Regions from separate parts of the Priestia sp. AB genome, predicted to be linked through region 2. Evidence: riboswitches for the same ligand, from Rfam matches in the RefSeq annotation. Region 2 holds a riboswitch; each other region holds the start of a gene.

Region 1 (6,120 bases), on a different contig from region 2:
TTTTTCTTATAAATAAAGCTTACAGAAATATGGTATCAGTTATTGGGTTCTATTTGGAGATGGAAGAAAAGAATGTAAAAAACTACATTCTTTCTTTCCGACTTTTTATTTTTCTTCTAAATCAAGGACTGGGACCATACGGTCTTCATCATGTGTTCCTCTCGCATGAACGGTAGCCATACTTGATGTTTCATCTACACTTTTAATCCAAATAGGAACTCCGTGGTAATGAACATCAATTTCCTTGGGAGAAGAAAGAATTTGTTTAGCTCGATTTATTTCCATGTTATCACCTCATTTTTTAGTATGTCCTTGTGATGCATCAATTAAAAGATAAAGCTATATTTCCTCACCAATAACTTGACTACATTCTATAACTCACTTCGTCAAAAATTAATCTATCCTTTAACCTTACAAAAATCGAACATCAATGGGTTTGCTTAATCTCATTTTATTCTTTAATTCGAACACGTATAAATACGAAAAATGAGCACATACTGTACCTAATCAGATTCCTCCTTTTGCTGACGAATCATTTCTCCTTTAATATGTTAAGTTTACAAAAAACATCTGTCTTCACAGGTGTTTTTTATTTTGAGAAAATATATTATTTGTATACAAACTAAGTTTTATTTTACTTCTAGTAGGGGAATAAAATAGTAAATTAAATCGGAGAGGATGAGGGATTTATGATAGAGATGGAGGTAAAGAACCTTCAAAGGTCAGGAACTAAATTTAGAAAGGCTGAATCAGAATACTTAAATAAGGCAATCGAAGAATATTTCGTTCGTCGTACATACCATAATGCACCAGTAGTTGATGCACTTCGATATGTACTAACGATTGATAATAAAAGGGAACGTTTAGAAAGTGCCGCTGAACTTTTTGGAGATAATATCAAAGAAGTAAATAACCAAGATATTATAAACTATTTAAATCAATGTAGATGTTATAAGGAAATAAGAGATACAGTCTAAATTTGATGCTATCTTATGAAAAAATTTATTGTTCATAAATAACCAAAAGGGGATTGGAGATATGAACTATAAACAAAAGGACTATTATATTAGCGCAAAAGAAAATGAATATTATAAAGTACTAAATGTAGTCGATTATATGTTAGAGGCAGCAAAAAGCAACAATAAATATCCTATATGGGGTGAAAAGCTAAGAACTGAATTAAAAGAAAGTGCTGGCAACAATCTTACTCCATGGCATTTTAATACAATAATATCCGTACTTTTAGATTACGTACCTGATGAAGTAAAGAATAAACCTAATGCTAAGTCACTCTAAGCGGGTGGCTTTTTATGATGTGCATAATATGTAAGTTAAAATATGTGGTGAATAGCAAAAAGAAAGGTGGAATAGTAATATGAGTGATACTGAGATTGTGGGTTTGAGTCAATAATCCGGAGGCATTCTCTCAAAAATAAGGGTAAGGACTTAATTACATGGTGTCCATAAAATTATACTTAAATGATTCTTGCGTGAAAGGAAATTTACTGTTATATTAAATTCAATTAAATATTTTCTTATTTCAATATTTTTTGAAGTGAGGATAGAGGTGCAAAGATCATAAGTATACAATTTGAGGAGAATGAGATCCAATGACAATTGTGGAAAGGGGTATTTGCCGAAGCTGAAAGAATCTCATGTTCTTGAAGCTGGTTCTGCTGTTGAATAAATACAGAACTGTCATATGGGAAACTGTATGGAGGGCTATCTTACGCACGGAAACTATTTTTAATAAATATTGTTTCTACTGCAGCAACGAATCCCTCGTTGCTGCTTTTTTGCGTTTCTTATGAATGGCCCTGACCCCTCTAATTTTAAAAATTTTATAAAGGGTGTGTAGTTATGAATTTTGGCCAAGTATTAACAGCGATGGTTACCCCGTTTGATCGGAATGGCGAAATTGATTTTAACGCGACGAAAACGTTGGTTGAGCATTTAATTACAAATGGCACAGACGGCTTAGTTGTAGCTGGTACAACTGGAGAGTCTCCAACATTAACCACAGAAGAAAAAATTGAATTATTCAAATGTGTTGTAGAAGCTGCTGCTGGAAGAGTCCACGTCATCGCTGGAACTGGCTCAAACAACACGCAAGCTTCGATGAGCTTAACGAAACTTGCAGAGGAAACAGGAGTCGATGGTATTATGCTCGTTGCTCCATACTATAATAAGCCGTCTCAAGAAGGCTTGTACCAGCATTTTAAAACGATTGCCGAATCAACCTCTCTACCAGTTATGCTTTATAATATCCCAGGGCGAAGCATAGTTAACATTTCTGTTGAAACAATTGTTCGTCTATCAGAGATCCCTAATGTTGTGTCAATTAAGGAAGCAAGTGGCAACTTGGATGCCATGGCAGAGATTATTAGCAAAACACCTAGCGACTTTACACTATACAGCGGCGATGATGGGTTAACAATACCAGTATTAGCAATTGGCGGGGCAGGAGTTATTTCAGTTGCTTCCCACATCATTGGCAATGATATGCAAGAAATGATTAATGCCTTCAAAAATGGCGATGTCCAAAAAGCTGCTGCTACACATCGCAATCTGCTTCCAATTATGAGAGCATTATTTATTGCGCCAAGTCCTTCACCAGTAAAAGCTGCATTAAATCTAAATGGAATACAAGTTGGCGGTGTTCGTTTGCCAATGGTTCCTTTAAGCAATAAAGAGCAAAGTGCACTAGAAAAAGTTCTGCAAGCTAGCGGCATTAACGTTACCTGTTGAAATAAATAAAAACAGGTTAGGAGAGAGAGTATCTTCTCTCTTAGTTAAAACGGTCGATCCAATCGACGAAGCAAGGCAAGTTTGGTAACCAAAGCTCAATCTGTATTCTTATTTAAAATGATTTGCGATGGCATCTCCTCCACATTTGGTTAGCGAATAATATTTTATCCGCGAAGCAAACTACTCAAGATGGATGAATCATCATTTAGCTAACTCCTAAAAATAGAAAAACTCCCTTAATGCAGTGGGGAAGTTTTTCTATTTTTTTCTATGTATGTATACTATATACATCTTCAGTTGCCATACAGAGGGAGACCTATTTCACTATATGTTCGTTCTTCTGTCGGTATTGGTGCAATAACTTATATCTTAGTCAACACGATTCCGCATAGAGTAAGAATAATTCCTATTAATTGATATTTTTTAAGTCTCTCTTTAAAGATAATTAAGCTCCCAATTAAAACAACAATACAATTTAAACTAATGATTGGATAAACCACACTGGATGGACCTTCCTTTAGGGCGAATAAATAACAGCTGTAACCAATCGTACTTAATATACCAACTAGTATACCTATCTTTATTTCGATTTTATGTGCAGTTAATTTTTTAAATTCTTTCCGAGCTAATAAACTTAAATAGACAGCTCCTCCGCCGTACATTGAAACAAGCATTTCGCCCATGCTAAAGTGTTGAAACGTGCTGAATTTCATAACAACACCAACTGTACCGATAGATAGAAGAGCTAAACAGCAGCTTAAAATCCATAATTTATACTCTATGTGTGCCGTTTTGTTTGGTTGATACTGAATAATACAAGCTGCCAATATAATAATGACGATACCAATCCAATTTGTTAAAGGAATGGATTGAGGAAATAATAAGGATGTAGCTATGACAACGATGACTGTATTCATCGCAATAATGGTAGATGTAATACTCGCAGGTCCTTTCTCAAAGGCTTTCGTCATTTGGATATTGCCATTGGCATTTAAGATACCGATTATTGCCCCCGTTAAAACAGGTAAAACGTGAAATTCAAAACTTCCTTTAATAAGAGTAAATAATAAGAGGATAAAAAAAGAAATCCAATAAAAGAAAAGTTGAATACACACTTTAGATAAATGTTGAAGGGCACCCCATTTAAATAAAGTATTGTTTACTCCGAAGCATACAGCTGTCCCTAAAGCAGATATAAACCATAACATAGTGTGTAATTCCTTCCTAGTAGTTTTTATACTACTAAATTATACAATTTATATAATAGTTTTAATATTTCAATTTAATGAAAAATAGCTTCGGATAACTCTTTTGTAAAAGTATAAAGATGAGAAGTATAAATTTATTACGAACCAACGGGTTGTGCTCTTTTATTAAAACCTCGTTTCCTATCATTCTTACACCTTTTTACTGTCCAATAAAATGCGATGAATTTTTCAAATCCATTCACCATTTTCTTCTCATTAAAACCTAAAGCTTTGTATCCTAAAACTCAAATGGACGTTTTAGAAGATGAGGTGCGGGAATCAAGTGAAGTAAGACAATGATTAAATAAAGGAGGAGTTGCTATGAATATAACAGAAGTGATGACTTCTAATATTGAGACAGGTAACCTTAAAAATTCATGTGGTGAGGTAGCTAATATGATGAAGAATGTAGATGTAGGAGTTATTCCAATTTGTGAAAATGATAAGCTAATAGGCCTAATAACGGATCGTGATTTAGTCGTCAAGGGATTAGCTAATAATTTTAATACGAATACACAAATATCTGAAATGATCACCACTGATGTCATTACCGGTACAAAATACATGTCTGTAGAGCAGGCTTCAGATCTCATGTCTCAGCATCAAATACGCAGACTTCCTATTGTAGAAAACGGAAAACTCATTGGAATGGTTTCTTTGGGAGATTTAGCGGTAAGTAATACTTCAAATAAAGAAACAGGAAAAGTTCTTGAAAATATTTCAGCTCCTGCTGAGCTTAATAAATAAAAAAAGCCCTTTTTGTACTTTATCTTATAGATAAGAGCAAGTTAATAAAAATTAGCTTGTTCTTAGTTTATACATAACAACACATTGCTATTACAGCTTTTAAAGATCTTGTATTCAATAGCTCCAGCAGTTTATGGCTTTCTATAGAATTAGCCAAGTTTAAACCCATTTTCGTCCTGGATTTTTTTATCATTCATTTTTTATATCCACAAAAAGTTGCCCGTTTAAAAAACTACAATATAAAATACGTTTCACGTCTTTGTACCCTCTTTTTTTCAATTCGTTGAAAAGCCAAGAAGAATTTTTATTTATTAGATTTAAATGCTTTTCTTGAATGATCCCATCAATAACAAGGGGAAGTAAAAATACAGATCCTGATTTATCTTTGCTTTCTGATTTTTTAAATACAGATAATGTACCTGAAGGCTCTAATATCGCATAATCTACCTCACGGATATCTCCTATATTTTTATCCCGCAGTTGTAAAAGTAAGTCGTCCAAATTATAACGTGATTTTTTCATTTGTTTTTCATCAATTTTTCCTTGTCTTATTACAATAATAGGTTGCCCATCTAGTACTCTGCGTAACTTTTGACTTTTTAATTGGATATAGGTAAGCCCTATTTGGATAAGTGTTAATATAAGAATAGGTACAAGTTGATGTAGTAAAGACTCTCCCGTATCCTCAATTGCAACCACTCCAAGTTCACTTATCATAAGCACAACAACAAGATCAATGACATTTAGCTGATTTATGCCTCGTTGACCAATAAAACGAAAAATAATAATAATAACAACATATAATAATACTGTACGCCAGCTTACTTCGATGATTTCCACTTTACGCTCTCCTTTCATTAGAATCTTCTTCTCTCTTGGAGCAGGGGTGAATGTAATATATAGATTTATACACTTAGCTGATTCTCTAAGATGTTTATTTCTTTATGTTAGAAATTAAATGAATAACGTACAAAGTGTTTAAAGTGTTATTCATGGCACTAGATTTTAACAGGAGCGTTATATAAACAGTTAACTTAAGAGAGTCGATTATATCAACTTTGTTTTGTATATTATGTGTATTGAAGAAGATGCCGTTTAGGCATCTTGAATAGTTTGCTCAAGGTATTAGTATTTATACATTTAGCTGTCTAATACCGCAGCCATATTTATACTCTCATATATATGTGCTAAAATAACCAATGAACCAATCCCTCTAAAAATTAGAGGTATGTACAGTTGATATATTAAAGGCAAATCGTATGTCACTTGTAGAAGAAGTTGTTTCTCAAATCGAATTCTTAAATGAATATAGAGTATATGGGAAAATGGAAGACAGACCCTTTCTGAAACGAAATTAATGCAACAATTTGAAGTGAGA
Region 2 (6,120 bases):
TGTCACAAGTCCGGCAACTTCATAGCGACGAACCTGCTCATCTAATGCGTACAATAATTGTTGACCCGTTGTTGCTCCAGCAAAAGCCGTACGGTGATGCTGCGTCCCGCCAAATCGTCTGAAGTCTAACAAACCCTCAGGAGTACGGTTAAACATAACCCCCATGCGGTCAAGTAGGTGAATAATACCAGGAGCTGCTTCACACATTGCTTTTACAGGTGGCTGGTTGGCTAAAAAGTCTCCGCCGTACACTGTGTCATCAAAGTGTTCCCATGGTGAATCCCCTTCACCTTTCGTGTTTACGGCTCCGTTGATTCCACCTTGCGCGCAAACTGAGTGAGATCTTTTTACCGGAACTAGTGAAAATAAATCTACTTGCTTGCCAGACTCAGCAATTTTTATTGTTGCCATCAAGCCAGCTAAACCGCCACCGACTACGATGATTTTTCCGTTACTCATCGGAACCCCACTCCTTCAAAACCTTAATTTTATGCAAATGCGAATAATGTACGAACACCTACAAATGTAAGTGCTAAGAAGATTGCTAATGTCACATAAGTTGAAATTCTTTGAGAACGTGGTGTTACAGTTAACCCCCAGCTAACTCCAAATGACCATAGACCGTTTGCAAAGTGGAAGATCGTAGATACAACACCAACTATGTAGAATGCAAGCATTGCCGGGTTGCTTAAAATTCGTTCCATCATTTGAAAATCTACTTCTTTTCCAAGCGCAGCTTGTATTCTGGTTTCCCATACGTGCCATGTGATGAAGATAAGTGTGATTACACCTGAAACACGCTGAAGGATAAACATCCAGTTACGGAAAAAACCGTAGTTGTTAACGTTTGTTTTAGCAGTGAATGCGATGTAAAGACCGTATATTGCGTGAAAAACGATTGGTAAGAAAATAATGAAAATTTCTAGAGCATAGCGGAAAGGTAAGCTCTCCATGAAGTGAGCTGCTTGATTAAATGATTCTTCTCCCTTTGTCGCGAAATGATTCACAACTAAATGCTGTGTTAAGAAAATCCCGATTGGTATTACCCCAAGTAATGAATGGATTCTCCGATATTGAAACTCTCTGTTTGCCGCCATCTGCGTAGACCCCCCTTAGTTAAATGAACATAGTTTGTGAAGAACTTTCTTACTCCCACTAGACAAATAGATTAATCGTGAATACAGGAAATGAAAACCTTTGCATTTCCTAATAAAGTATGTGACAGGTTAATTTTACTCCCATCGATTAAGAGCGTCAAGGCAAGATGTTTAAATCTTCTATAAAATATAAATTTATAAAATTTTATATTTGTTAACGCTTACTGTATTGATGTTACAGGTTTTTTCTTTCTATTATAATATTGCTTGCCACAAATAAGTAAGCGTTTACTTTACACTTTTATTGTAAACAAGTTCACAAAACATTTACACAGGTAAAAGTACCCTTTTAAAAGGTATATTATGGATCTTTTATCTTTACATCTAACTCTTTTTACCATAATAAAGATCCTCTTACATTTTATTAAAAAAATGCGTGAGAGGTTTTTTAGATTTGTATATAATAGTAGTAAAGAAAGAGGGGAAAGCATGAGCAATTTACAAACAGAATCACAGCAAGAACTTGAAGAGACGATGGAAACATCAGAACCTAATGTCACAGCTGAAACAGAGGGAACTCTTGATCACGTTTCATATTTCGGATACAGCCTTTTACGTGACGTGTTAATTCCAGAGCTTCTTGGAGACGAAACGAATGCCATTTCATACTGGGCAGGAAAACACCTTGCGCGGAAATACCCGTTAAATACAATGGATGAAATCGTCGCCTTTTTTAAAGCAGCTTCCTGGGGAACACTGACGCTTGCAAAAAAAGATAAATATTCACTAGAACTTGAGTTATCAGGTGATGTGGTCAGCAAAAGATTTCAGCAGGAAACTTGTTCGTTTCATCTTGAGTCAGGATTTGTGGCTGAACAGATTCAGCGTCAAAACAACTGCCTAACAGAAGCCTACTTAACACATAAAGAAAAGAACGGAAAAGTGCTGATTTCCGTGCAGTGGGACCGAAAAGATATCTTACCTACCGAAACACGCGCGGAGCGTTATAAAAAGTAGGAAATACGTATATAAAAGACGTGGAGATACCACGTCTTTTTTCTCTTCTTTATACTTGCACTGCTTGCTGCTCTTCTAATTCAAATGCTACGTGAAGCGTCTCAACAGCTTTTACCATATCAGCATGCGGTACAACTGTAGATACTTTAATTTCAGACGTGCTGACCATCTTCACTTCAATTTTCTCTCCTGCCAGCACTTCAAACATTTCCGCTGCAACGCCTGGATTAGAAATCATGCCAGAGCCAACAATTGATACTTTAGCCAGACCGCTTTCATGTTCAATACGCGTATATCCTAAAGTAGATTTATACTCTTTTAAGACGGCAAGAGCGGCGTCTACGTCTACGGTTTTAATAGAAAATGAGATAGAGAGACGATTATTAGCGGTTACGTTTTGAATAATAATGTCCACATTTAACTGTTCTTTTGCTAATGCTGTAAAAATAGTAGAAAGAGTTTGCAACTCGTTGTTTAACCCTTCAATTGTCACTCGTGAAATATTATCTTCAAACGCAATTCCTCTTACGACTAAGTTTTGTTCCATTGAAACTTCCTCCTCAACAATCGTTCCATTCTCGTTTTCTAAGCTTGAACGCACTTCTAGCGGTACCTGATAATTTTTTGCAAACTCAACAGCGCGCGGATGCAGCACCCCTGCTCCCAAATTAGCTAATTCTAACATTTCGTCATATGAAATAGAGTGAAGCTTACGAGCATCTTCTACATAGCGCGGATCTGTCGTAAACACTCCTGTTACGTCTGTATAAATATCACATTTTGCAGCTTTTAATGCTGCGGCAAGAGCTACTGCCGTCGTGTCAGAGCCGCCTCGACCTAATGTTGTAATGCTTCCATCTTCTGAACAGCCTTGGAATCCAGCTACTACTACGATTCGGCCTCTATCTAATTGCCTTTGAATACAAGTCGTGTCAATGTGCTGGATTCGTGCATTGCTGTGAACTGCTTCCGTATGGATACCAGCTTGCCAACCTGTTAGCGAAGTTGCTTCATACCCTTTATATTGAAGGGCCATTGTTAACAGGGAAATCGTTACTTGTTCTCCAGTTGTAAGAAGCATATCCATTTCGCGTTTGCTTGGACTGTCTGTAATATCACTTGCTAATTTCACCAGTGCATCTGTAGTTTTGCCCATTGCCGATACAACAACAACTACTTGGTTACCGCGCTCTGCTTCTTGAATAACACGGTTTGCTACATGTTGGATACGTTCAACAGAACCAACAGATGTTCCACCAAATTTTTGAACGATTAATGCCATAATTTTGTTCATTCCTTTTCAATAAATTTGCATATGCAGGATGATGAGAAGCTAAATTTTTTTACTCAGACAATAAAAAAAGCAATGAGATGAGCTCTCATTGCTTAACGAACGAAAATTATAAAACATAACCGTCCACTGCCGTGAGATAGCTCTCCAAGAATCTACATCTTGACAATCCTACGTTTATTCAACGCAGAACCAGCAATCATTACTATGAGGTAATGTTCACTTCGGCAAATTTCCCTTTCCGCATCATTCATAAGAGCTCATACCCTTCCTGATACGTACTGATTAAATTTGCACCTCTATCTTCACTTCATTTGATGAAGTGTCGTATGAAATTAGTTAATAGCTTATCAGATATTTTCTATTATTTCAAGACTATTTTTGCAATGTTTCATAAATTTTTTCAGCGATGTTTTGAGGAACACCTGAATTTCGAATATCATCAACCGTTGCTTCTTTCAATTTTTTCACCGAACCAAAATACTTTAACAAAGCTTTTTTACGCTTTTCGCCCACTCCCGGAATATCGTCCAGAACAGACTGAAAAGCGGACTTAGAGCGCACTTGACGGTGGAAGGTAATCGCAAAGCGGTGAACTTCATCTTGAATTCGCTGAAGCAAATAAAATTCTTGACTATTGCGTTCGAGCGGTATGATTTGAGGAGGCTCACCAATCATCAGGTTGGAGGTTCTGTGCTTATCATCTTTGACAAGACCTGCTGTAGGCACTAAAAGTCCCAATTCATTTTCGAGAACGTCCTGTACTGCAGCTAAATGCCCTTTGCCTCCATCTACAACAATTAAATCCGGGAGCGGAAGACCTTCTTTTAACGCTCTGGAATACCGTCTGCGAACGACTTCTCTCATGGAACTGTAATCATCTGGTCCATGTACGGTCTTAATTTTATATTTGCGATATTCTTTCTTTTCCGGTTTCCCATCAACAAAAACAATCATTGCAGAAACGGGATCTGTCCCTTGAATATTTGAGTTATCAAATGCTTCAATCCGGTAAGGAGCTGCAATTCCAAGCTCTTCTCCTAACCGTTCAACTGCGCCAACCGTGCGCTCTTCATCTCGTTCAATTAAATAGAATTTTTCACCGAGCGCAATTTTTGCATTTTTACACGCAAGTTCTACTAATTCTTTCTTTTTGCCTCGCTTTGGATGCTGAACTTCTACTTCTACTAATTTCTCAGCCAACTCTGCATCAATCGTTGCTGGAACCATCACTTCTTTTGGCTTAATATTTTTGGCATAAAACTGACCGATAAAAGTTAAGAAATCTTCTTCTGGCTCTTTATAAAAAGGAAACATAGAAACTTCTCGCTCAATTAACTTCCCTTGGCGAATAAAGAAAACTTGAACACACATCCAGCCTTTATCATAAGAATAGCCAAACACATCTCGATTAACAAAATCATTAAACGTTACTTTTTGCTTTTCCATTGTCGCTTCGATATGAGCAATTTGATCTCGATATTCTTTAGCCCGTTCAAAGTCAAGTTCTTCTGAAGCTTTTAACATTTTTTCAGTTAACTCTGTTTTGACATGCTCATATCCACCATTTAAAAACCGCGTGATATTTTCAATAATATGTTTGTTTTGCTCTTCTTTTACTTCTTTTACGCAAGGAGCTAGACATTGCCCGATATGGTAATACAAACAAGGTCTGTCTGGCATGGTAGAGCACTTTCTTAATGGATAAATGCGATCAAGAAGCCGCTTTGTTTCATTTGCAGCTTGAACGTTAGGATAAGGACCGAAGTATTTCCCTTTATCTTTTTTTATTTTTCTTGTAATAACAAGTCGGGGCTGTTTTTCAGCTGTAATCTTAATAAAGGGATAACCCTTATCATCTTTAAGCATGATATTGTATTTTGGATCATGCTTTTTAATTAAATTCATTTCTAAAATAAGCGCTTCTAAATTAGAAGATGTGACGATATATTCAAAATCGACAATGTCGTTTACAAGTCGAAGCGTCTTTCCGTCATGAGATCCGGTAAAGTAGGAGCGCACTCGATTTTTTAATACTTTTGCTTTTCCTACGTAAATGACCGTTCCATATTTATCTTTCATCAAGTAACAGCCGGGCTGATCCGGTAAAATAGCCAGCTTTTCTTTTAAATAATCGTTCATATTTTTCTCCTTCCTCTTCTCTTACTCTGTCCATCTATACATTCGCTTATGAAGCGTAACCTACATTCTTTCCTGCCTTACAATACATGCACATAAGCCGGATTTATGGCGGTGTTCCTTACATCTAGTATAAAACAAACGAACGCATATTCGCTAAATAAAAGTATTCCCAAAAGAGAAAAAGTGGAGAAAAAGAAAAAACCTAGCCTGAGCTAGGTTTTGACTTACGCGTGTTTATTAATTAATTCTGTTAATGCTTCTTTTGGTTGGAAACCAACTACTTGGTCAACTTTCTCTCCATCTTTAAATAATACTAAAGTTGGGATACTCATAACACCAAATTTTCCAGCCGTTTCTTGGTTTTCATCAACGTCTACTTTCACGATTTTAACCTTATCGTTAAGTTCGCCATCGATTTCTTCAAGAACTGGAGCAATCATTTTACAAGGTCCGCACCATGGTGCCCAAAAGTCAACAAGCACTAGGCCTGATTTAATTTCATCTGTAAAGTTTTTATCTGTAGCATGTGCAATAGCCATTTTAATTCCTCCTAAATATATGCAATATCCAAAT
Region 3 (6,120 bases), on a different contig from region 2:
CATCTTATAGCTGCAGTAAGGAAAATGAGATAAAGCAATAGCAGCAAGGGGATCTTCTGCACTGAAAATAGTTGAAGCCTGCATACATACCGCTCGTGCTCTTTCTTGAAACAGCTGCGGATTCCACGTCTCTTCTTGCTGAACCGGTATCTTTATAATCGGAATATTTTTTAGCGGCAGCCGCTTCGACCCAATGTATACGGTTGATCCGCTAACTTCTGTATTTTGCATACCAGCACCAATTACAGTAGCGCGCGTTGTCTCAGAGGCTTGAGATACTTGGATGGATTGAAAATGATACGCTAGAAGCGGACCAACGTCTCCGTGTATGGCCACTTCCTTCACTGTTATTGGCTTTTGCTTCTCCATCATTGCTCCTACTCCTCCTGAAACCATGATCGTTTCAGGATGTATAGAAGATCTTGTATGAGGAGAAACGAGCAGCGAGGAATTTTGATTCAGCGCTTTTACATAATTCACGGTTTCTTCAGCTAGTAATTGACAGATAGACGAGAGCTTTTCAAATGCTGCTTTTTCACCTTCTTGCAGTGTTAAAGAATTATTTTTCAAAAATTCAGTTAAATGAGACGAAACGTAGGTAACAAGACCGTCTTCATTTAGTCGAATTAATCTCCCGCCTACATGCAGTGTAAATGTTTCTATCACTTTTCCATTTTGACATAAAGCGATGTTAGCAGTACCTCCTCCTACATCAATATTGGCAATTACTGCATTTGTTTCAGCAGAACGTTCTATTGCTCCTGAGCCTTTTGCTGCTAATATTCCCTCTAATTCAGCGCCGGCTGTTGCAACAACAAAATCCCCAGCATGTTCGGCTAGATAGTGAACGATACTTTCTGCATTTTGCTTTCTGGCCGTTTCTCCTGTGATGATCACAGCACCTGCCTCCACTTGATCTAATGAGATTCCTGCGTTCTTATACTCTTGTTCTAGTAGTACCGTTAATCTTTGAACATCAATTTCAACATCGTTTAGCATAGGGGTGGTATAGATAGAACTTGCATACGTTACGCGACGATCAATAATTTGACAGCCTGGCAGCGTAAACTGATTTTGTTGATTTGCTATTAACAGCTTGCTTACAATCAGCTTTGTTGTGCTTGTTCCGATATCTAAACCTATGCTCGTTATCCATTTCTGTAGCATGCTATCAATCCCTTATCACGTTTGAATATGGTGATTATCATAAAACAGTTTTTTGAATATTTCACTAACTATGTTATCAAACCTGACACACTTTTGTGTAAACAAAGGTGACAAATGACAAAAAAGACTAAATCTTGGTAGATTTAGTCTTTTTTATTATGAGTGTGATTTAGTTACAATCATTCTTGATGCGGATGGAATTAATAGTGAAAGAATGACTAAGCAGGCTATTAGTGATCCTACCATTGAAATCCCGTTCATTGAAAAAGAATACCATAGAGCGGACATGCCCTTTGGCGCATACGATCCCCAGAAAATAATACCCGCAATAAAGTGCCAGACATACCGTGCGAAGCTGCCGATAACAAGGGATAAAACAATCAAAACAAAAGCTTTTGATCTGTTATTGTTAGCTAAATTTGTTTTAATAGATTGCGAAAAAATACCTCCAAAACCTATAAAAGCAAAAGCCACAATATATTCAATAAACGTTTGTAGCGCTGTTAAAATATAAGCCGTTCCTGTTGCCAACTGCAACAGCCCCCATAATAGACCAGATAGAGCTCCGCCTTTTACTCCCCAGCGAAAGCACATAATAAAAATGGGCACCATGGAGAACGAAATACTCACAGCCGTTGCAATCTTAATGGAAGGCAAAAGATCAAGTAGAAGTGCTAATGCTGCAAAAATAGCTATTTCAATTTTAGCCTGTAAAGGTAATGCTTTATTCACGTTTCTCACTCCTGTTTTTGAATCATTCATATCAAAATCATTCATATCAAACGGTTTACACAGGAGTAAGCAAATATATGCTACTATTCCCACATTCCTACGCTAGCGTTAACTAACAGGTTCGAAGGGTCTGAACAATTTGTTCACTCTCAGCACGGCGGCTCCCCCTGTGGTACGTTCGGATATTTATGTAGTATTATGACAACATTCATTATACCATATGTAACAAAATAGATTCGAGAGATTTCAAAGATGTTTCTATTTTCTGAATCTATTTTTTATAATGACAATCGTTTTAGTATTTGGTATACTTCTTTTATGTCAAATGAATATAAAAAACCCTCATCCTAATCGATGAGGTAGAGGTCGCAGTTTTTAATAGTAAAGCAACGGAAATGCAGAGAACATTGAGGATGTTGCTTGAAAGGAAAAATTGCCGAAGTTTAGATCACTTCTCGGTTGATTTAAGCTGGGGCTGTCTCCGAACAGGAACAGAACTGTCACATCATGCGAGTGGTGTGAAGAGCTATCTTCACGGAAGGTTGACGCGGTTTTCAGATTTAAAAGCGCGCACATATACTGCGGGCTTTTTTTATGTTATCCCGTCTCTTTCCGTACATTCGAAAGGAGTATTTATCTATGCAAGAGCAGCAAGAATTAAAACGTGGGTTGAAATCTCGCCACTTAACGATGATTTCATTAGGAGGAGCCATCGGAACCGGCTTATTCCTAGCAAGTGGTGGAGCAATTCACACAGCAGGACCTGGGGGAGCGCTTTTAGCTTACGCTATCATTGGTGTCATGGTTTACTTTTTGATGACCAGCCTAGCGGAGCTCGCAGCTTATATGCCTGAAGCTGGTTCGTTTAGTACGTATGCGTCTCGGTTTGTAGATCCATCCTTTGGTTTCGCTCTCGGCTGGAACTATTGGTATAACTGGGCTATTACGATTGCAGCTGAATTATCTGCTGGAGCCCTTATTATGAAATTTTGGTTCCCAAACTCTTCTTCTATTTTATGGAGTGCCCTGTTTTTATTAATTATGTTTGGGCTTAACTACCTTTCTGTAAAAGGATTTGGTGAATCTGAATTTTGGTTTTCGTTAATTAAAGTAGTAACGGTTATCATCTTTTTAGTTATTGGCATTATGATGATTTTTGGTATCTTTAACAATGAAGCACCAGGGTTTAAAAACTTCACGCTTGGTGATGGACCCATTCACGGTGGATTCTTTACTGTCTTAGGTATTTTTATGGCTGCTGGTTTTTCATTTCAAGGAACAGAGTTGCTTGGAGTCGCAGCTGGAGAAAGTGAAGATCCGGAAAAAACGGTTCCTCGCGCAGTTAAACAAGTCTTCTGGCGCATCTTGTTATTTTATATTTTAGCTATTTTTGTTATCGGGATGCTTATTCCATACACAGCCGATTCATTAGCAAGTGATGATGTGCGAGTAAGTCCATTTACTTTAATATTCGAACGAGCAGGTCTGGCGTTTGCAGCATCAGCTATCAATGCCGTTATTTTAACAGCCGTTTTATCTGCTGGTAACTCAGGTATGTATGCTTCTACGCGTATGCTGTGGAACTTAGCGAAAGATGGAAAAGCACCAAGGTTCTTAGCAAAAGTAAATAAACGAGGCGTTCCGGTGAATGCTTTAATTGCAACGGCACTTGTCGGTACACTTGCATTTGGCGCTTCATTTTTTGGAGACGGTGCGGTATACACGTGGTTACTTAACGCTTCTGGTATGTCTGGTTTTATTGCTTGGTTAGGAATTGCCATCAGCCACTATCGTTTTAGAAGAGCATTTGTTGCCCAAGGTCATGATTTGAATGAACTTCCATATCATGCAAAACTTTTCCCGTTTGGTCCTATCTTTGCCTTTATTTTATGTGCTGTTGTTATTTTAGGTCAAAACTATTCGGCGTTTATGGGTGATTCGATTGACTGGTACGGTGTACTTGTTTCTTATATCGGACTTCCTTTATTCTTAATTGTTTGGTTAGGATACAAATGGACGAAAAAGTCAAAACTTATTCCGTTAAAAGAATGCCAAGTAACAGTGAAAAAATACGAATAAAAAAAGCTCTCTATTCTTTTGAATAGAGAGCTTTTTTTATGTGATCTGATCAGCAAAATGAAGAGATATATAGGCGGGCTGATTTTTCATAACAAGCATATAACCTTTGAGGGGACGATTACAGTAATCAGCAGCTTCTATATAATAAATACGCTGAACTAACCTGCTTAAATGGGTTACAAAAGATGGAAGTTGATGAGTAGGAATGCTTTGGATGTAGTCTATGATTTCTTGTTTAGTTTGAAGGCCCGAATGGGTACATTCTAACAGATGAAAAAGCGGATCTGCTGCTATAGTAGATAGTTCAGAATTGTGTTTGATTCTATTCAGCTGGATATGCAGTTCTTTTTTGGACCATCTTTTTGGAATAGCTCTTATATGCTGATATTGAAAATGTGTATTCATGATAGCTAACACCTTTCGTATTAAAATAATAAAATGACTTATTATTTTAATAACCTTTACACATTAAACTAAAACGTTACAATGTGTAAAGGTGTCATACATCTTATAAAATAAGCTGATAAAAAAGCACATCTTGCCACTGATCGAATTTCCAGCCTACTTCTTTAAATTCTCCGCAAAATGTAAAATTAAATTGCTTATGCATTTTGACACTGATATCATTCCCTTTTGTAATTCCTGAAATGACAACGTGATGGTTGAGTTCTTTAGCCAATTCCAAAATCCGCTTCATAAGCTGTTTTCCAATACCATGCCCCTGTTGATTTTTATCAATATAAATCGATAGCTCTACCGTTTGAATGTACGCTTCTTTATCTCGATAAGAAGAAAGCGAAGCATAGCCTGCTACTACCCCGTCTCTTTCCGCGACAATAAGCGGAAAGAGTTCATTGCTAATATGATTATCAAACCAGCTCCTTCTTTGCTCTACTGTTACAGGCGTTAAATCAAAAGTAGCAGCACTTGCTTGAACAGACTGGTTATAAATTTCAACAAGCATAGGTAAATCTTCTTCTTTAGCATAACGAATGATCATATGTACAAACTCCTTATAGTATAGAATTATCTTTATTTTACTTCTTTTAAGAAACATAATCTACATAAAAAACCGATGTGCGCATGCACATCAGTTATGATTTTGAGCATATTGAAAGGTTTGAAGAACTTGAAGTGTCTCTTTTGTAGAAACGACCGTTGCAAACTCCCCATGCAAAGAAGACAATGCGAATGTATGTACATCTTCTGCAGGAAGCCTTGTTTTTCCATCGTAGGACATACCATCAAAGCAAGCTGTTGCATCGTTTACAACGTACGTCCTGTACCCTAGATTTTCAGCCATGCGGGCAGTCGTAGAGACGCAGTGATTAGTAGTTAATCCTATTAAGATAAGCGTATCATAGCCATTTGCTTTTAAATAACTGTCTAGCTCTGTTCCAATGAAGCAGCTGTTCACGTGTTTGCGAATTAAGTATTCGTCTTCTTGTGGACCAAACCCTTCTTTGAACTGAAATCCCTTCGAACTTGGGTGTAAAGGAGAATCTGGATTTTCCGATGCATGCTGTACGTGAATGACAGGATAATTTTGGCGCCTCCATGCTTGCAGTAGCGTCAGCATATGTTTTTCTGCATCTAGGTTGTTTCTTTCCCCCCACTGTGGTGAATAAAATCCTTCTTGTACATCGATAAGCAGCAGAACTGGCCGGGAACGTAGCATAAGCATCATCTTCTTTCATCTTTATTTTAAAATGGAAATAACGTATGTGCACCCATCAGGACCGGCTTTTGAGGAATGAACCGTTTGTTTCGGTAAATGTATTCGATCTCCTGCCTGACATAGAACCGTATCATGTTCAACTGTAAAGTAAATAGATCCTTCAAGTATATGAAGAATTTCATCAGTTGGATGGGTATGAGATGGGTGCGTTTGAAAAGCAATATCGTGCTGTACTTCAACGTATCCAGTATACGCCGGAAGCAGTTCTTTAATTACTTCTTCAAACTTTCCGCCAACTCCTTTTTTAATAGAGGCTTTTTTTACGTCCATGCTGCTCACTCCTTTTTAATTTAAACGGACACTGTCCGGTAGTATAGTTGTTATCATCATGTAAAAAATATTGCTTCCACTCTCGGTTTTCCTGCCGTCCATACCATCCTAACTCAGGGTGAGCAGATACGTCA
Region 4 (6,120 bases), on a different contig from region 2:
GCTTGCGTGATGTTATATCTCGATAGACAAAAGCAATGCATAACGGCCAATCATTCATGTTTTCAACGCGGAATAGTGTGACGCTTACATTAATTAAATGACCGTCTTTATGCTGTCTGACCGTCTCAAATTCCGTTTTCGATTCACCTGATTGAATGGTCTTATGAAGTTCGCACACTGGCTCCTTTAAAAACGAAGGTATAATCGGAAGAGGCTTTTGATGAATTTCTTCAAACGTCCAGCCAAATGTATTCTCAAACGCAGGGTTCACTTGAAGCGTTTTCCCTTCTAAGTCAACGACAGCAACAGCATCTGCGTTATGATAAATAAAAGGCTGAATCTGTTCTTTTTTCTCCTGATAACTAGTTATATTCACGCAATGTCCCATAATTTCAGGCTTTTCTGTGTAAGATAAAGGGGTTAAGTTTACTACATAGCGTTTATCATTTATTTGAAGCTCGTACATAAGCTTTTTCTTTTTGTTTAGTGCTTCGAAAAAATGCTCATACGAGACCCATTCTTCTAGAGGTATTTTTTGCTCATGAACGCTTTCACCTTGATACATACTGTAAACAAGATGGTCATTTTTTTGTTTGTAAGCAAATATGATTCCTAGCGCCTCAGCTGAATGATTTTCTGCATGTAATCGGACTATTTTTCTATTTTTGTTCATCGTTCATATTTACCTACCCCTCACTAACATCTTTCCTACTCGTTCTCATTCTCTTAATTTTACATGAGGATTTTAGAATTTACTAGATAAAGAAGCGGATATTTTCCATTCATTCACATAAAAAAACGCCTGTAAAGGCGCTTTTTTATGTGAAGAGGAATTACTTTGAATGATGCATTTTATGACAGTGTCGCTTTGGCACAAAACCATTTTGCTCCATATGCTGATAGCGATTTTCCATATGTGAAGAAATGTTTTGACTCTCCGTTTTGCTTAGCACGCCGTACTCCACATATTTTGAAAGTATTTCTTTCTTTTTTGCTAGCATTTCTTTGTACAGCACGGACAGTTCCTGCTTTTGCTGAGACGTCAGCTGCACGTCTTTTGTTTCTGGCTTAGGATTGCTTTCCGCTAATACAGGCGTCGCGCTCATAAATAAAAAAGCTGCTGCTGCACTTATCATAATCTTTCGCAAACAATCTACTTCCTTTCATCATATAGTAGTTATAGTTTGCGAACTTCTATTTGTTTTCATTCATTCTGTTTGCTTAAGACTCGATAGCTCCTCCTACATCATAGTCGCTAAGATCAATTTCCATTTCCATTTCAAGTGCTAATTTAGCAAGCTCTGAACCAAGATAAGGACCCGACGTTAAGCCTGAAGCTCCGAGACCATTCGCTACTAGTATTCCTTCGTAAGCCGGAAGAGCTCCAATGACTGGCAAGAAGCCTGGAGTAAATGGTCGAAACCCTACCCTTGTTTCTAAGACTGTGCTTTCTGTTAAGCCGGGAGCAATTGATAAGGCCTTTGAAAAAATCTCATGCATCCCCCCAGCAGTTACCCTCAAGTCATAGCCCGTGTCGTTTTCATGTGTTGCTCCAATGACAATTTGACCTTGTTCAAATGAAAGAATATATTGGTCGCTTGGAGGCATCACAACGGGCCAGTCTTTTGTATCTACATCAGGGAGATGCAAGTGGACAATTTGCGCTTTTTGAAAGCTTGCTAAAAATTCCACTCCAAGAGGCTCTAGTAATTGATTTGCCCACGCTCCTGCCGTTACGATTGTTGTACTTGCTAGAAGGGTTTGTCCATTTACGGAAACGCCCGTTACTTGATTATTTTCATAAAGTAGTTCTGCGTTTCCTTCTATTATTTTTGCACCGTTTTTCTTCGCTGCATTCACAAGTGCGTTTCGAAGAGCTCTTCCGTTAACGCGAGCGGCTCCACTAATATGAACTGAACTGTATTCTTCCGAAAGAACCGGAAACAAAGCCTGTGTTTCTTTAGCGGATAAACGTGTAATCTCGCCTATTTCAGGAGCTTCTTCCCGACGCTTATATGCTCTTTCTTCCATTTTTTTAAGCTTTTGCTCATCAGTATGTAAGCTAATTGCTCCTACTCGCTTATATCCCGTATCCGTTTCTCCATCTTCTTCTAATTGCTGAATTAATGTTTGATAGTACTTAGCGCCGCCTTTTGCTAAGCGGTACCATGCTTTATTTCGACGCTGCGAAAGCCATGGACAAACAATTCCTGCTGCTGCATCAGTAGCTTGACCAGCATCCTTGCGATCTATCAATGTCACATCTGCTCCTGCTTTTGCTAAATGATATGCTGTAGAAGCTCCAAGTACCCCAGCTCCAACTACGATGTATGTTTTCATACCAAAACACCCTTTTCTTTCTTCTAATATTCTCATGCTATATGTACGCAACTTTAGCATAGCAAAAAAAGAAGTCACATACTAGGCGAAGCTATCTTGAGCTTATTTTTGAGTCTTGCTGACTTTGACATATAGCTCCTTTCATTGTAAACAAAAGCGCAATAAGTTCTTTTACGGGAATTATGGTGAGATGAAGCAAACCATAAATAGTGATCACCCATATTTAACACTGCGCTTACCGCTTTTTTATTATAGTTTCTGAATAAAAAAATGAAAGAATAAAACCACTATAATATGTAAATAAAAAGAAATAACCATTATTTTAAGGAGAGCGTATGCAATCTTCATTTGTATTATTTTTCATTATTCTTGGTTTACTATTTGGCAAGTGGCGAAGGTATCAAGAATACTATCCTACTTTGCTGTTTTGGGTCACAGGGAATTTGCTTTATGAAGTGCTCCTGTTTCATCACCGCGTATGGGTATTTCACCCTGTTGGTATTGATCACCTTTTTCTACCCGATCACCTAATGGTTTCCCTTGGAATAACCTTAATTATTTATCCTTTTGTTATACCGGTTTTTTTAGGAAGGCTGCCGCTGCATGTAAGCGGCCGGCTGTGGTGGATTCTTTTGTGGGCGCTTTTATTTACTGTGATTGAGTTCATTGCTTATGTTAATCACAGTATCACTCATCATTATGGATGGTCGCTGCTGTGTTCTTTTCTCTTCAATATTGTCACGTTCTCACTTTTAGTCATTCATCAGAAGACAGCACTGGTCGCTTGGATTCTATCTGGAAGCTTCATAGCTTTCTTATTTATTTTTTTTGATATTCCTATGCCTTAACTTTTCATTGACTAGACGGAGGAAAAGGAAATATAATAGGAATTACATTTAAATATAATTTTCCTCTCTGAGAATAGAGGTGCATGAAATCAAGAGTCACTTATTGGAGACTAATGGAGTCTGTGAAGATAAGTAAAAGGGATTTCGTGCCGAAGTATATAAACATCCATTGTGTTCATATACTGGTTCAGTATTGAATAAATGCTGAGCTGTCACAAACCATTTGGTTTGTGGAGAGCTATTGAAGAGATGTTGATGCCTAGAATGTAATAATACTTTATTATTATGAAACCAAGACGCGTGAACATCACTTCACGGGTCTTTTTTGTGTTTTTCTACTGACCATCAAAGTTCAAAGTTATAGTTGAATGATTTAAATGGAGGGATACGGATTATGTACTTACATGGAACGAGTAAAATTAACAGCAACAATCATTTAGAAATTGGGCAGTGCGATACGGTCGAACTGAAAAAACAATACGGCACTCCTCTATACATCTACGATCAAGAATTAATTGAAACGAAATGCAAGGCCTTCCATTCAGCCTTTCGAAGAAGCGGATTTTCATATCAAATCGCCTATGCAGGGAAAGCATTTCTTTGTATGGAAATGGCTAGCCTTTTAACGAAGCTTGATATGTCACTAGATGTGGTCTCAGGAGGTGAATTATTTACAGCGCTTGAAGCTGGATATCCAGCTGAACGCATTCATTTTCACGGAAATAATAAAACGATTGAAGAAATGGAAATGGCTCTTGATGCGAATATTGGCTGTTTTGTTGTGGATAACTTTACCGAACTTGAAGTTTTGCATGCCTTAGCAGCTGAGCGCAAACAGAAAGCATCTATTCTTCTGCGTGTTACCCCAGGGATTGAAGCCCATACACATGAATATATTATGACCGGACAGGAAGACTCCAAGTTTGGATTTGGTCTTTCCAATGACCAAGCCATGAAAGCGGTAAGTTCTGCGTTAGAAAAGCCTTACTACGATCTTTTAGGCATTCATTGTCATATTGGTTCGCAAATTTTTGAAGTAGATGGTTTTTCTCGCGCCATTGATATTTTAACTGATTTCTTATTCAGCATTCGTGATAAAATGGAATTTGAAGTAAAAGTTTTAAACGTAGGTGGTGGTTTTGGTATTCGTTATACCGAAAGCGACTCTCCTCTTCCAGTTGAGTATTATGTAGATGCACTGACAGAAAAGCTAAGCCGCACGTTAACTGAACAGAGTTATACGCTTCCAGAAGTCTGGATTGAGCCTGGAAGAAGCATCGTAGGAGAAGCAGGTACAACGCTTTATACAATTGGATCAACGAAGGAGATTCCAGGTGTACGAAAATACGTAGGAATTGACGGCGGTATGACCGATAATATCCGTCCTGCTCTTTACGATGCAAAACATGAAGCTGTCTTGGCTAATAGAGTGACGGATAAAAAAGATGAAACAGTATCAATTGCGGGTAAATGCTGTGAATCAGGAGATATGCTTATTTGGGATATCGATTTACCGCGCGTTAATCAAGGAGATTTATTAGCAGTGTCCTCTACAGGTGCCTACAACTATTCAATGGCTAGCAATTACAACCGTATTCCGCGCCCTGCTGTTGTATTTGTAAAAAATGGAGAAGCTCGTCTTGCTGTAGAGCGAGAAACATACGAAGATTTGGTGCGTAAAGATGTAAAGCCGGTCGTTACTACGTATGCAATGAGCAAATAATAGCTGTTCTTGCGTAGTAAAGAAGCTATTGTTGTTTGGAGGAAATCTAACTATGGTTTTAAGTATATTTAAAACGTACAGATCATCGCTTATTCTGCTTCTCGCTATTTTAATTGGCGGGATAGCAGGATATGCTACCGGGCCCGATGTGGCAGTCGTAAAGCCCTTTGGTGATTTGTTTCTTAATTTAATGTTCATGATTATCGTTCCCCTTGTCTTTTTTAGTGTGGCTTCGGCGATTGCAAACATGAACGAAATGAAACGTCTTGGTAAAATTATGCTAGGTATTGCCGTTGTGTTTGTCACCACCGCTGCTGTTTCAGCCGTTCTAGGCTTTTTAGGGGCATCACTTTACAATCCGCTGCACAACGTAGATACTTCTGCCATTAAAGAATTAATGGGTAACAGTGAAAATACAGCTGAAAAAATGACGCTTTTGACTCAGCTTGTTAACACATTTACTGTACCTGATTTTGTTCAGTTATTTTCGAAAGAGCATATTTTACAATTAATTGTCTTTGCCGTTATTTTCGGTATTGCTACCACAATGGCCGGTGAAAAAGGACAACCTATGGCGAAATTTCTGACTTCGGGTCAAGAAGTATCGATGAAGGTTGTTAAAATTGTGATGTACTATGCTCCAATTGGTTTAGGATGCTATTTTGCTACTGTAGTAGGAGAACTTGGACCAAAGATCTTACAAGGGTATGCTAGAGCATTTATTCTTTATTTATTAATTGCAATCGTTTACTATTTTGGCTTCTTTACGCTATACGCATGGATTGCTGGCGGTAAAGCAGGAATTAAGCTGTTTTGGAAAAATGCAGCTGCTCCTTCTATCACCGCTATTGCTACCTGTTCTTCTGCTGCATCTATTCCAGTCAATTTAGATGCAACAAAGAAAATGGGTGTGCCGCTGGATATTGCTGAAACAGTGATTCCGCTAGGAGCAAACACGCATAAAGATGGTTCTGTTATCGGCGGTATTCTAAAGATTGTTTTCTTATTCAGTTTGTTTGGCAAAGATATGACGTCTGCTACGAGTATTTTGAGCATTTTAGGCGTAGCCTTTTTAGTTGGAGCCGTAATGGGAGCAATCCCTGGAGGCGGTATGATTGGCGAAATGTTAATCATTACAATTTACGGATTTTCGCCAGAAGTTCTGCCCATTATTGCGGTCATTTCCACAATTATTGACGCCCCTGCTAC

Evidence for each region. A riboswitch is a leader RNA that binds a small molecule or an ion and turns the genes downstream of it on or off. The one in region 2 is predicted to bind lysine.
Region 1: it holds a riboswitch for lysine, as region 2 does, so the genes downstream of both, dapA (4-hydroxy-tetrahydrodipicolinate synthase) here and POF52_RS00870 (aspartate kinase) in region 2, are expected to answer to the same signal.
Region 3: it holds a riboswitch for lysine, as region 2 does, so the genes downstream of both, POF52_RS20645 (amino acid permease) here and POF52_RS00870 (aspartate kinase) in region 2, are expected to answer to the same signal.
Region 4: it holds a riboswitch for lysine, as region 2 does, so the genes downstream of both, lysA (diaminopimelate decarboxylase) here and POF52_RS00870 (aspartate kinase) in region 2, are expected to answer to the same signal.

The regions. Positions count from the first base shown of each region.
Region 1 is NZ_JAQMYN010000002.1:32,373-38,492, reverse strand. Features, by position in the region: gene POF52_RS06445 (H-type small acid-soluble spore protein) at 106-285, opposite strand; gene POF52_RS06440 (hypothetical protein) at 690-977, shown strand; gene POF52_RS06435 (hypothetical protein) at 1,039-1,296, shown strand; lysine riboswitch at 1,555-1,733, shown strand; gene dapA (4-hydroxy-tetrahydrodipicolinate synthase) at 1,861-2,748, shown strand; gene POF52_RS06425 (DMT family transporter) at 3,111-3,956, opposite strand; gene POF52_RS06420 (CBS domain-containing protein) at 4,317-4,742, shown strand; gene POF52_RS06415 (DUF421 domain-containing protein) at 4,932-5,582, opposite strand; gene POF52_RS31145 (GntR family transcriptional regulator) at 6,058-6,120, shown strand, end outside.
Region 2 is NZ_JAQMYN010000001.1:175,777-181,896, reverse strand. Features, by position in the region: gene sdhA (succinate dehydrogenase flavoprotein subunit) at 1-459, opposite strand, end outside; gene POF52_RS00880 (succinate dehydrogenase cytochrome b558 subunit) at 489-1,097, opposite strand; gene POF52_RS00875 (YslB family protein) at 1,587-2,114, shown strand; gene POF52_RS00870 (aspartate kinase) at 2,164-3,396, opposite strand; lysine riboswitch at 3,538-3,715, opposite strand; gene uvrC (excinuclease ABC subunit UvrC) at 3,781-5,547, opposite strand; gene trxA (thioredoxin) at 5,772-6,086, opposite strand.
Region 3 is NZ_JAQMYN010000007.1:82,284-88,403, forward strand. Features, by position in the region: gene POF52_RS20635 (ethanolamine ammonia-lyase reactivating factor EutA) at 1-1,167, opposite strand, end outside; gene thiT (energy-coupled thiamine transporter ThiT) at 1,324-1,944, opposite strand; TPP riboswitch at 1,977-2,077, opposite strand; lysine riboswitch at 2,252-2,436, shown strand; gene POF52_RS20645 (amino acid permease) at 2,539-3,978, shown strand; gene POF52_RS20650 (hypothetical protein) at 4,015-4,383, opposite strand; gene POF52_RS20655 (GNAT family N-acetyltransferase) at 4,487-4,978, opposite strand; gene POF52_RS20660 (cysteine hydrolase family protein) at 5,069-5,656, opposite strand; gene POF52_RS20665 (cupin domain-containing protein) at 5,678-5,986, opposite strand; gene POF52_RS20670 (YqcI/YcgG family protein) at 5,961-6,120, opposite strand, start outside.
Region 4 is NZ_JAQMYN010000003.1:104,353-110,472, forward strand. Features, by position in the region: gene POF52_RS10170 (PAS domain-containing sensor histidine kinase) at 1-673, opposite strand, end outside; gene POF52_RS10175 (YckD family protein) at 834-1,148, opposite strand; gene POF52_RS10180 (NAD(P)/FAD-dependent oxidoreductase) at 1,222-2,340, opposite strand; gene POF52_RS10185 (CBO0543 family protein) at 2,676-3,188, shown strand; lysine riboswitch at 3,255-3,437, shown strand; gene lysA (diaminopimelate decarboxylase) at 3,583-4,911, shown strand; gene POF52_RS10195 (dicarboxylate/amino acid:cation symporter) at 4,964-6,120, shown strand, end outside.